2 regions of the Streptomyces sp. NPDC111507 genome follow, and region 1 is predicted to be linked to the other one. Evidence: riboswitches for the same ligand, from Rfam matches in the RefSeq annotation. Region 1 holds a riboswitch; the other holds the start of a gene.
What was found. A riboswitch is a leader RNA that binds a small molecule or an ion and turns the genes downstream of it on or off. The one in region 1 is predicted to bind glycine.
Positions count from the first base shown of each region.

Region 2: linked by a shared signal. The riboswitch ahead of gcvT (glycine cleavage system aminomethyltransferase GcvT) and the one ahead of gcvP (aminomethyl-transferring glycine dehydrogenase) in region 1 are both predicted to bind glycine.

Region 1 covers NZ_JBVKBU010000012.1:9,461-15,796, forward strand. The annotation lists gene ACZ7M2_RS35940 (DNA polymerase IV) at 1-1,063, shown strand, start outside; gene ACZ7M2_RS35945 (PRC-barrel domain-containing protein) at 1,174-1,545, opposite strand; glycine riboswitch at 1,660-1,755, shown strand; gene gcvP (aminomethyl-transferring glycine dehydrogenase) at 1,936-4,821, shown strand; gene ACZ7M2_RS35955 (DUF5999 family protein) at 4,921-5,127, opposite strand; gene ACZ7M2_RS35960 (hypothetical protein) at 5,520-6,104, opposite strand.
Region 2 covers NZ_JBVKBU010000017.1:42,311-48,646, reverse strand. The annotation lists gene ACZ7M2_RS42350 (ABC transporter permease) at 1-228, opposite strand, end outside; gene ACZ7M2_RS42345 (enhanced serine sensitivity protein SseB C-terminal domain-containing protein) at 573-1,382, opposite strand; gene ACZ7M2_RS42340 (enhanced serine sensitivity protein SseB C-terminal domain-containing protein) at 1,607-2,410, opposite strand; gene ACZ7M2_RS42335 (AAA family ATPase) at 2,541-3,221, opposite strand; glycine riboswitch at 3,390-3,490, shown strand; glycine riboswitch at 3,491-3,602, shown strand; gene gcvT (glycine cleavage system aminomethyltransferase GcvT) at 3,637-4,755, shown strand; gene gcvH (glycine cleavage system protein GcvH) at 4,897-5,274, shown strand; gene glyA (serine hydroxymethyltransferase) at 5,288-6,336, shown strand, end outside.

The DNA.
Region 1 (6,336 bases):
GGAGGCGGGGGAAGCGGCCTGGGACGAGGCTTCCGCGCGGCTGGTCGGGGCGAAGCTGCGCGCGGACATCCGGGCCGTGACGGGGCTGACGGGTTCGGTGGGGCTCGCAGCGTCCAAGATGCTCGCCAAGATCGCTTCGGAGCAGGCGAAGCCCGACGGTCTCGTGGTCATAGAACCTGGGACGGAACGCGCGCTGCTGGGGCCGATGTCGGTGCGGACGCTGCCGGGTGTCGGGCCCGCGACCGGGGACCATCTGCGGCGGGCCGGGATCACCACGGTCGACGAGATCGCCGAGGCGGGCGAGGACGAACTCGTACGGCTGGTGGGGAAGGCGCACGGGCACGCGCTGTACGCGATGGCGCTGGCGCACGACGAGCGGCCCGTGGTGGCCGAGCGGGAGACGAAGTCCGTGTCGGTGGAGGACACGTACGACGTGGACATCCACGACCGGATGCGGGTCGGCCTGGAGGTGCAGCGGCTCGCCGACCGGTGTGTGCGGCGGTTGCGGGATGCGGGGCTGTCCGGGCGGACCATCGTGCTGAAGGTGCGGAGGTACGACTTCTCGACGCTGACCCGGTCGGAGACGCTGCGGGGGCCGACGGACGACCCCGGCGTCGTACGGGAGGCTGCCGCGCGGCTTCTGGAGGCGGTGGACACGACCGGGGGCGTGCGGCTGCTGGGGGTCGGCGTCTCGGGGCTCGCGGACTACACGCAGGAGGACCTTTTCGCCCAGGCCCAGGCTCAGGCGCAAGCGGAGGCGGAGGCCGCCGCGGGGGAGGCGGCGGTGCTGGAGCATCCGGACGAGGACGGGGCGGAGGAAGTAGCTGCCGAGCAGACGCCGGCTGCCGAGCGCCGGTGGCCTGCGGGGCATGACGTGCGGCATGCGGAGTACGGGCACGGATGGGTGCAGGGGAGCGGGCTCGGGAGGGTGACCGTGCGGTTCGAGACGCCTTACTCCGAGCCGGGGCGTGTGCGGACGTTTCGTACGGATGATGTCGCGTTGGAGTTGGCTGATCCGTTGCCGTTGGTGATGGGGGCCGTGTGCGATCGCCGCGGGGGGTGAGGTCGGCGCTGCGGGCGGTATGTGGCTGGTCGCGGCCACGCGGCGGAGCCGCATGATGTCAGAGCCCCGCGCCCCTGGAGGGGCGCGTCAGCGGGGCGCAAACCGAGAAGTCACCCTTCGTCCGTGCCTGCCAGGCGGCCGAAGTCGCGGTCCGGGGGTGGGGACGGGGGTGTCACGTCCAGGCCGTAGTGGTGGTAGAGCTGGAGTTCCTGTTCGGGGGAGAGGTGGCGGCCCACGCCGAAGTCGGGGGCGTCCTTGATCAGGGCACGGTCGAAGGGGACACGCAGCGTGCCCTCGACGACTTCGCTGGGCTCCAGGGGGACGAAGGCGTCCCTGCTGAACAGGCCCGTCCGTATGGCGGCCCACTCCGGGACGCCGGTCGCGTCGTCGAGATAGACCTCGTCGACCGTGCCGATCTTGGCGCCGTTGCGGTCGAGCGCCTTGCGGCCGATCAGGTTGCGCGGATCGATGTCGGTCTGCACGGTCCCTCCACTCGCTAGCAACTCATCCGTAAGCACTACAAAAGAGCACATTCGGGAAGGTGGCCACTCGAAAGCTCGTACGTTGTCCTCGCTGGTAGGCTGGCAAGCGGCTGCTGACCCCGTGCGGGAGAGTCCTCCAGACATCACCGGAGGCGCCGAAGGAGCAAATCCTCCCCGGAATCTCTCAGGCACACGTACCGCACGGACGAGGTCACTCTGGAAAGCAGGGCGGGTGTCGAAGGCCTCCGCCCTCACCGACGGTGAAAGCCGGGTCGCAGCGAGCGGGCGGGCCGGTGAAGCTCTCAGGTTGAGATGACAGAGGGGGAGGCCGTCGGGGTACCCGCGCCGTGGTGCCCCTCGAAGGTCGTGTCAGACCAGGAGGCCTCCGCAATGACCGCCCATCGCATTCCGCTCTCCGAGCTCGAACAGGGAATCCCCTTCGAGCAGCGCCACATCGGGCCCGACCCCGAGGCGCGGGCCAAGATGCTCGCGCAGGTCGGGTACGGCTCGCTCGACGAGCTGACGGCCGCCGCGGTGCCGGACGTCATCAAGAACGCCGAGGCGCTGGAGCTGCCGGGCGCGCGCACCGAGGCCGAGGTACTGGCCGAGCTGCGCTCCCTCGCGGACCGCAACCAGGTGCTCGACTCGATGATCGGCCTCGGCTACTACGGCACGTTCACGCCGCCGGTGATCCTGCGCAACGTCATGGAGAACCCGGCCTGGTACACCGCGTACACGCCGTACCAGCCGGAGATCTCCCAGGGGCGGCTCGAAGCGCTGCTGAACTTCCAGACCGTCGTCGCCGAGCTGACCGGGCTGCCCACCTCCGGTGCCTCGCTGCTCGACGAGGGCACCGCCGCCGCCGAGGCGATGTCGCTGTCCCGGCGCATGGGCAAGAACAAGAAGGGCCTCTTCCTGGTCGACGCGGACACCCTGCCGCAGACCGTCGCCGTCATCGAGACCCGCGCGGAGCCGACCGGCGTCGAGATCGTCGTCGCCGACCTGGGCGAGGGCATCCCCGCCGAGATCGCCGGGCGTGAGATCAACGGCGTGCTGATCCAGTACCCGGGTGCCTCCGGCGCCGTACGCGACCTGAAGCCCGTCATCGAGCAGGCGCACGAGCTCGGCGCGGTCGTCACGGTCGCCGCCGACCTGCTCGCCCTCACGCTGCTCGCCTCGCCCGGTGAGCTCGGCGCCGACATCGCGATCGGTACGACCCAGCGCTTCGGCGTGCCGATGGGCTTCGGCGGTCCGCACGCCGGATACATGGCGGTGCGTGAGACGTTCGCGCGCAGCCTGCCCGGCCGGCTGGTGGGCGTCTCCGTGGACGCCGACGGACACAAGGCGTACCGGCTCGCCCTGCAGACGCGGGAGCAGCACATCCGCCGCGAGAAGGCGACCAGCAACATCTGCACGGCGCAGGTGCTTCTCGCGGTGATGGCCGGCATGTACGCCGTCTACCACGGTCCCGAGGGTCTGCGGACCATCGCGCGGCGTACGCACCGGTACGCCACGATCCTCGCCGCGGGCCTGACGGCCGGCGGGGTCGAGGTCGTGCACGGCGCCTACTTCGACACGCTGACCGCGCGGGTGCCGGGCCGCGCCGCCGAGGTCGTGGCGGGCGCGCGCAGCGGAGGCGTCAACCTCCACCTCGTCGACGCCGACCACGTGTCGATCGCCTGCGACGAGACCACCGCCCGCAAGCAGGTGGGCGCTGTCTGGACCGCGTTCGGTGTCGACGGTGACATCGAGGCGCTGGACGCCGTCGCCGAGGACACGCTGCCCGCCGCGCTGCTGCGCACCGACGACTACCTCACACACCCGGTCTTCCACCAGTACCGCTCCGAGACCGCGATGCTGCGCTACCTGCGCAAGCTGTCCGACCGCGACTACGCGCTCGACCGCGGCATGATCCCGCTGGGCTCCTGCACCATGAAGCTCAACGCGACCACCGAGATGGAGCCGGTCACCTGGCCCGAGTTCGGCCAGCTGCACCCCTTCGTGCCCGCCGAGCAGGCGCAGGGCTATCTCACCCTCATCCAGGAGCTGGAGGAGCGGCTCGCCGAGGTCACCGGGTACGACAAGGTGTCGCTCCAGCCGAACGCGGGCTCCCAGGGCGAGCTGGCCGGGCTGCTGGCCGTACGCGGCTACCACCGGGCCAACGGCGATGACCAGCGCACGGTCTGCCTGATCCCGTCCTCCGCGCACGGCACGAACGCCGCGAGTGCGGTGATGGCCGGCATGAAGGTCGTCGTCGTGAAGACCGCCGGGGACGGCGAGATCGACGTCGCGGACCTGCGCTCGAAGATCGAGCAGCACCGCGACGAGCTCGCGGTGCTGATGATCACGTACCCCTCGACGCACGGTGTGTTCGAGGAGCACGTCGCCGACATCTGCGCGCAGGTGCACGAGGCGGGCGGGCAGGTGTACGTCGACGGCGCCAACCTCAACGCGCTGGTGGGCCTCGCCAAGCCGGGCCACTTCGGCGGTGACGTCTCCCACCTGAACCTGCACAAGACGTTCTGCATCCCGCACGGCGGCGGCGGTCCGGGCGTGGGCCCGGTCGGCGTACGCGCGCACCTGGCGCCGTACCTGCCGAACCACCCGCTGCAGCCCGCGGCCGGCCCCGAGACCGGCGTGGGACCGATCTCCGCCGCTCCCTGGGGCTCGGCGGGCATTCTGCCCATCTCCTGGGCGTACGTTCGTCTCATGGGCGGCGAGGGCCTCAAGCGGGCCACGCAGGTGGCGGTGCTGTCCGCGAACTACATCGCCAAGCGCCTGGAGCCGCACTTCCCGGTGCTCTACACCGGTCCCGGCGGGCTCGTCGCGCACGAGTGCATCATCGATCTGCGTCCGCTGACCAAGGCGACCGGCGTCAGCGTCGACGACATCGCCAAGCGGCTCATCGACTACGGCTTCCACGCGCCGACGATGTCCTTCCCGGTGGTCGGCACGCTGATGATCGAGCCCACCGAGTCCGAGGACCTGATCGAGCTCGACCGGTTCTGCGACGCGATGATCGCCATTCGTGCGGAGATCGACAAGGTCGGCTCGGGCGTCTGGGCGGCCGAGGACAACCCGCTGCGGAACGCGCCGCACACCGCCGCCGCGCTCGGTGGCGAGTGGAAGCACGAGTACACCCGCGAGGAGGCCGTCTTCCCGGCCGGTGTCTCGGCCGCGGACAAGTACTGGCCGCCGGTGCGCCGCATCGACCAGGCGTACGGCGACCGGAACCTGGTCTGTTCCTGCCCGCCGCTGGACGCTTACGAAGCGTAGTCACCCTCGGATACGCGTCGGGGCCGGTTCGGAGATCACGTCTCCGGGCCGGCCCCTCTCCATGTCCGGGCGGCGGTCACCGCCACCCGGTTGTGCGGCTCAGGCGGCCGTCATCACGTGCTCGCTGCCCTGGGGGCGGTGCGGAGCGATGATCTGGCCGTCGGGCAGGAGCTCACCGGTGTCCTCGAAGAGCAGAACGCCGTTGCACAGCAGGCTCCATCCCTGCTCCGGGTGGTGCGCCACGAGGCGGGCGGACTCCCGGTCGGCTGATTCGGCTGTCGGACACGGTGGCTGGTGCTGGCACATGGATGGGATCTTTCGCTGGGATGAGAGATGAGTGGTGGCTGTGGTGTCTTTCCCGCGGCTTGAAGTGCTCATGGCCGCCCCCCGGTGGCATGTGTATGGAACCCAGTGTTGCCCTACGGACGTCAATCCGCAGGGATTTCGCAGCAGCGCTCCTCACAGATTGGAGACGCGTCACCCGTGCGGACGGTTCAGTCCAACTGCACGGTCCCTTCGGGGGGTTCGCGGTGGCCGGATGGGGCTAGTCCGGTCGGGGTGGAGGGGGCGTTCTCCCTCGTACGAGCGCTGTGGGGCCCGAACGAGCGGACGGGTTCGGGCGGCAGCGTGCCCCGCGACCGGGGCAACGGTGGCGGGGCACGGGGCGATGCGCTTGGTGTGCTTCTCCGGGTGGGTGATCAGGCGGGCGAGCTGAGCAGTGGGGCGGGAGTGAGCCGGTGCGTGAGGACCGGGAGGAGTTCGGCGACGCGGTGCGGGCGATGCGCGGCGATACCGGGCGGTGCGGGCGCCAGCGGTACCAGGAGATCGGTGGCGGCCGGGTGCCCGGTGGCGCCGTCCGCGGCGCAGTCGCCGTGCAGCCAGAGGGTGAGCATGTAGAGCTCCGGAACGGACAACAGCCGCGGCTGGTACGGCTGGCTCATGTTCTCGGCGTGACGCAGGGCGCGCTCGGTGGAGGCGATGTAGGGGCCTTCGAAGAAGTGGGAGAAGGCCCAGCCGTCGGGGGTGAGCATGGTGTCGGCCGCGGCCACCGACCGCTCGCCGCAGCGGATCAGGAAGCGCCACCCGGCGAGCCGGGTGGTGGAGGCGCCGACCGGTGCGATGCGGTCCAGAACGTGTACGGGCAACGGGAGTTCGGGGGTGACGGGTCCCTGGGCCATGCGTAGGGACGGGGTGCGGGCCTCGCGGACTGCGGTGGGGGAACCGAGTGCCGTGAGGACGGTGCGCAGGGCGGGCGAGGGAGCCGGGGGGACAAGCAGCGGCATGGTGGGTCGCCTCTCATTCGACAGGCACAGTGACGCGAGGGCCGGGGCGGACGGCGCTGTCAGCTCTCGGGGTCGGAGGGGCGAGGGGTCTGGATCTGCCGACAGGATGTCGCCTGCCGCATGTCACCTCGACGACAGGACCTGGGACCGCGAGCGCCAACTCTCCGCCTCGTTTGCGGAGTTTATACGACACGTGTTCAGATGGTGTTTCATCTAGCTGTCCTGAATATGA
Region 2 (6,336 bases), on a different contig from region 1:
GTCCTGACCGAGCAGGTGGGTGATCACTGGCGCCAGCAGGGCGATCACGATGAGGACGAGCACGACGATGCCGCCGGTCAGGGCGAGCTTGTCCCTCTTCAGGCGCTCCCAGGCAATCCGGCCCAGGGAACGTCCCTGCACGACCTTCTCGCCGGCGGCGGCAGCCGCCGCTTCTTCGGCCGCACTCGGTGTCGCGTCCGTGGTCGGCTCGTGCAATGGTGCCGTCATCGTGGCAGGGACCCCTCTCAACCGGCGGTAGCCGGCCCACACGTGCCGCTTGTAGCGGCGTGATCAGTCCGTCGTACACAGGGGCTAAACCCCCTGGAGCGGGAGTCTTCAACGCCTCGGCGATCTGTAGCCAGACTTGACGGTGAATGGATGCGTAAACGTGATGCTGTCAGGGGGGTTCCGTTATCCGGACGGCGGGTAACGGGGGTCGGACACGGGACAGTTGGGACTCCGGAGGTTAATACGGGCATTACCCGGACGTTCCCTCGCCATCTACGCGCGAAGAAATGCAGAGCCGCGGTGAAGGACCCGTGCCGATCCTTCACAGTCCACCGGACGGCGGATCAGTATCCGCCGGGTGCCGGTGGATAGCCGTACCCACCCGCCATCGGAGCCTGGGCGGGGGCCGCGGGAGCCGCGTGGGCCTCGCGGTCGTAGAACGGCCGCGCGTTGGCGCGCAGCCACATCGCCACCGGGTCGTACTCGTCCGACATCGCGACGGTCGACACGGGCAGCCCGTCCGGAACCGCGCCGATGGACTGCTGCATCATCGCCCGCACCGAGTCGACGGCGGGCGGCGAAGTGTCGTAGACGTCCAGCCCGATGGCCAGATACGGCGCCCCGAGCGCCGGCTGCACCCAGGCGCGGCGCAGCGAGCGCACGGCGGTGGTGCGATGAGCGTTCTGCGTGAGCAGGGCGTAGAACTGCGGGATCTCGATGCCGGGTTCGGACAGTCGCAGCGGACCGGCGGGCTGGCGCTCCAGACCCGCCGCGATTCTGCGCAGATCGAGCCATGGGATGCCGACCCCGCCGCCCGGGGCGTGCGGATTGAGCCAGAGCCCGAAGTGGTCGGGGTAGAGGGTGCGGGCCACGTCGAGACCGTCGACGACCTCGTACGACCGGTTCCAGCCGCTGGCCGAGAGTTCCTGGGCGGAGGTGACGCACGGCGCGTAGCCGAAGCCCTCCACCTCCATGTTCCCGTACTGGGCGTCCGGAGAGCCGGCCTGGCCGTGCCAGAGCAGCATCCACACCTGGCCGGACGACGGGGTCGCGAGCGCGCGAAGGAGCGCCTCGTAGGCGTCGTAACGCCCGGGCGTCACCTGGCGCAGCATGTGCTCGACCTGACCGGCCGCGGCCGTGCCCGACGCGCTCACCTTCAACCGCCCCTTCGCGAAGAAATCATGACGTCGACCAACACCTCGGCCGAACCCCGGCCGAGCCATGAAACCAGCTTAAGCGGCGAATGCGCTCCGCCGGGGGAGCCGTTGAGAGCTCGGGACCCGTTGCGGTCGGGAGGCCGCGGCTTGTTCGTGGCCGGGCGCGCCCACGCGGCGGAGCCGCACAAGGGTCGCAGCCTCGCGCCCCTTTCGGGGCGCTTCTACCGGGCCTGCTGGTAGAAGGGCCGCACCTGGGCGCGCATCCAGTCGGCCACCGGGTCCTGGGCGACGTCGAGGAGGACCAGGTTCACCGGCCACTTGACCGCGACGCGGGCGAGGGCGCGGGCGAGGGCGTCCATGGGGAGCGTCCGGAGGTCTCCCTCCCACACGGAGAGTTCGACCCCGACGAACATGACCGGGTCGTCGCCCTCGATGCTGGCCAGACAGCGGCGGGCGGTCAGGACGACTCCCGTCGCCGCGAACTCGGCCGAGGCGGCGGCGAAGAAGTCCACCGGGTCGTCCTGCCAGTCGGGCTCGTAGAGCTTCACCCGGCCACCGCTCGTGGGCCCGTCCAGCGGGGTGCGCCCGGTCCGGCACAGCTCGGCGACCGCGAGGGGCGGCAGCGGCACGCCGACCACCCCGTCCGGGTTGATCGCGATACCGACCTGCGGGGGCAGCCCGCGGGCGAACTCGACGGCGGGCGCGATCGTGTACGACAGATGGCTGCCGGCGACCTGGCGGAACTGCTCCTCGGAGCTGAAGACCGGCACGTACGCCTGGCCCTCGATCTCCAGGGTGGGCAGGTCGAGGGATCCCGCGTGCGGTCCGCCGCCGTTGGGCAGCGGCACCCAGACGAAGCTGCGGCCGAGGACCTCGACGATGCGGCCGCCGGCCGAGGGCACTCCGAGGGACGCGGAGAGCACCTCCTCCAGTTCGTTGCCCGGCCAGCCGCCGTGCGAGTGGGGGTGGGGGCCGGGTTGCGGGTACGCCGGTACCGAGAAGTCCGGGAAGTCGGGGATGTCCATCTGTCTACCTGTCTACCGCCTGCGGTGAACCACTGTTCTGGTGTTCTGGCTGGAAAGGTTAGTGGGCCTGTACGACTTCCCGACCGCTCGCGGCGCCTCTCGACTGCTCTCGGCCACTCGCGGCCGTTTCTCAGTCACCGAAGCCGATCCGCCGCAGTACGTCCGCCGCGTCCCGGTCGAGGAGCACCGCCGAGCCGCAGCCCTCCGGCAGGTCGCCCCGCTCGACGGAGCGCAGCAACCGGGCGACCGCGCCCCGGTGACGGGCGAACGCGTATCGCGACACGCCCCGGCCGCGCTCACGCTGGCCCTCCAGCGCCGTGCGGGGCGCGACGTCGAGCAGCAGCAGGTGGAGGGTGCCGCCGCGGCGCTGGGCCTCGCGGGCGAGCCAGCGGCGCACCCAGGCCTGCGCACCGCAGTCGTGGACGACGAGCCCGGCACCGGAGCGCAGGGCGCGACGCAGGCCCGCGTAGTGCGCGAGGCGGACGAGGGGCCGGTAGGCGGCGTACGGCAGCCGGCCGCCCGTCCGCTCGTCCCAGCGGTCCCGGGTGTCCTGGGAGTCGATGCGCGGGCCCTCGACGGCGCGGCGCATCAGGGTGGACTTGCCGCTGCCCGGCAGTCCGGTGACCACGACGACGTCGGCCGCCGCGAAGTGCAGACCGTGCGGAGAGTGTCCCGCGCGCTCTCTGAGGTCGCGGACGACGGCCGTCGGCAGCGCTCCGCACGTCTCCCGGGTCCTGGCCGGGGCACCGGGCTGCTCGGGCAGCGCGAGGCCCGAGGTCGTGGCGTACGCCGTGGTCCTGTTCACCGTGATCGTCCTCCCCTTGGGTCTGGAGTCCCATCCCCGTCGAGTGTAAAGAGAAGGTAATGCGCGGTGTCTCTCGTTTCCGTACGCGGACTGCCACAGGCCGGTTACAGATGCGGACTGCCATGATCGGACGGCGCGTGCGATGATGTGCCCGCCAACTGCATACCGGCCGCTTGAATCCGCGCGGGAGAGTTCCGGGAACCTTCGGGTACCCGGGCGCCGAAGGAGCAAGTCCCTCCCTTGAATCTCTCAGGCCCCGTTACCGCGCGGGCGAGGCACATCTGAAAAGCGGGCCGCTGTCCAGCGGCTCCACCCAAGGTGCAAGTCAGGACCTCCGTTCGCGGGGTCGTGATGAACCTCTCAGGTTCCGATGACAGATGGGGAGGAACGACCTCGCCGTCATGCCTTGGGAGCCCCACCGATGAGCAGTAACGCACCCCGTCTCACCGCGCTCGATGCCCTGCATCGCTCGCTCGGCGCGACGATGACCGACTTCGCGGGCTGGGACATGCCCCTGCGCTACGGCTCCGAGCGCGACGAGCACCTCGCCGTGCGCACCCGGGCCGGTCTCTTCGACCTGTCGCACATGGGCGAGATCACGGTCACCGGACCGCAGGCCGCCGCCCTGCTCAACCACGCGCTGGTCGGCAACATCGCCTCCGTCGGCGTCGGCCGCGCCCGCTACACGATGATCTGCCGGGAGGACGGCGGCATCCTGGACGACCTGATCGTCTACCGGCTGGCCGAAAACGAGTACATGGTCGTCGCGAACGCCTCCAACGCCCAGGTGGTGCTGGACGCGCTGACCGAGCGTGCCGCCGTCTTCGACGCCCTCGTGCGCGACGACCGCGACGCGTACGCGCTGATCGCCGTGCAGGGCCCCGAGTCCCCCGGCATCCTCAAGTCGCTGACCGACGCCGACCTGGACGGGCTGAAGTACTACGCGGGCCTGCCGGGCACCGTCGCGGGCGTCCCGGCGCTGATCGCCCGCACGGGCTACACGGGCGAGGACGGCTTCGAGCTGTTCGTGGCCCCGTCCGACGCGGAGAAGCTGTGGCAGGCGCTGACGGACGCGGGCACGCCCGTCGGGCTCGTCCCCTGCGGCCTCTCCTGCCGCGACACGCTGCGCCTGGAGGCGGGCATGCCGCTGTACGGGCATGAGCTGACCACCTCGCTCACCCCCTTCGACGCGGGGCTCGGGCGGGTCGTGAAGTTCGAGAAGGAGGGGGACTTCGTGGGGCGTGCCGCGCTCCAGGAGGCCGCCTCCCGCGCCGAGGAGAACCCTCCGCGGGTACTCGTCGGGCTTGTCGCCGAGGGCCGTCGCGTGCCGCGCGCCGGGTACCCGGTCGTCGCCGACGGCAAGGTGATCGGCGAGGTCACCTCCGGCGCGCCCTCCCCGACGCTGGGCAAGCCGATCGCGATGGCGTACGTCGACGCCGCGCACGCCTCGCCGGGCACGGCCGGGGTCGGCGTGGACATCCGGGGCAGCCATGAGCCCTACGAGGTCGTGGCGCTGCCGTTCTACAAGCGCCAGAAGTAGCTTCGGGGCCGAGCTTCGGGGCCGAAAGGGCCCCGTCCAGCGCGCCCACGTGACGCACGCCGCTGTGTCACGTCTCGTATCCCAAGACCACTCGGTCATCCCGTTCATCCGCACTCCCCCGCGTACAGGAGAATTCAGGCCATGAGCAACCCCCAGCAGCTGCGCTACAGCAAGGAGCACGAGTGGCTGTCGGTCGCCGAGGACGGCGTCTCGACGGTCGGCATCACCGAGTTCGCGGCCAACGCGCTCGGCGATGTCGTCTACGCCCAGCTTCCGGCGGTCGGTGACACGGTGACCGCGGGCGAGACCTGCGGCGAACTGGAGTCGACCAAGTCGGTCAGCGACCTGTACGCGCCGGTCACCGGCGAGGTCGTGGAGGCCAACCAGGACGTGGTCGACGACCCGTCGCTGGTGAACTCCGCCCCCTTCGAGGGTGGCTGGCTGTTCAAGGTACGCGTCACGGACGAGCCGGCCGATCTGCTCTCCGCCGACGAGTACACCGAGTTCTCCGGCTCTTAAGGACTTCTGACTGATGTCGCTTCTGAACACGCCCCTGCACGAGCTGGACCCGGACGTCGCCGCCGCCGTCGACGCCGAGCTGCACCGCCAGCAGTCCACCCTGGAGATGATCGCCTCGGAGAACTTCGCTCCGGTCGCGGTCATGGAGGCCCAGGGCTCGGTCCTGACCAACAAGTACGCCGAGGGCTACCCGGGCCGCCGCTACTACGGCGGCTGCGAGCACGTCGACGTGGTCGAGCAGATCGCCATCGACCGCGTCAAGGCGCTCTTCGGCGCCGAGCACGCGAACGTGCAGCCCCACTCGGGCGCCCAGGCCAACGCGGCGGCGATGTTCGCGCTGCTGAAGCCGGGCGACACGATCATGGGTCTGAACCTCGCGCACGGCGGGCACCTCACCCACGGCATGAAGATCAACTTCTCCGGCAAGCTGTACAACGTGGTCGCGTACCACGTGAACGACGAGACCGGTCAGGTCGACATGGCCGAGGTCGAGCGCCTCGCCAAGGAGTCCAGGCCGCAGCTGATCGTGGCGGGCTGGTCGGCCTACCCGCGTCAGCTGGACTTCGCCGCGTTCCGCCGGATCGCGGACGAGGTCGGCGCGTACCTGATGGTCGACATGGCGCACTTCGCGGGCCTCGTGGCCGCGGGCCTGCACCCGAACCCGGTGCCGCACGCCCACGTGGTCACGACCACGACGCACAAGACGCTGGGCGGCCCGCGCGGTGGCGTGATCCTGTCCACCGCCGAGCTGGCGAAGAAGATCAACTCCGCGGTCTTCCCCGGCCAGCAGGGCGGTCCGCTGGAGCACGTGATCGCCGCGAAGGCCGTCTCCTTCAAGGTCGCCGCCTCCGACGACTTCAAGGAGCGCCAGCAGCGCACGCTGGACGGCGCGCGGATCCTGGCCGAGCGCCTGGTCCAGGACGACGTCAAGGCCGTGGGCGTGGACGTCCTGTCCGGCGGCACGGACGTGCACCTGGTCCTGGTCGACCTGCGCAACTCCGAGCTGGACGGTCAGCAGGCCGAGGACCGTCTCCACGAGGTCGGCATCACGGTCAACCGCAA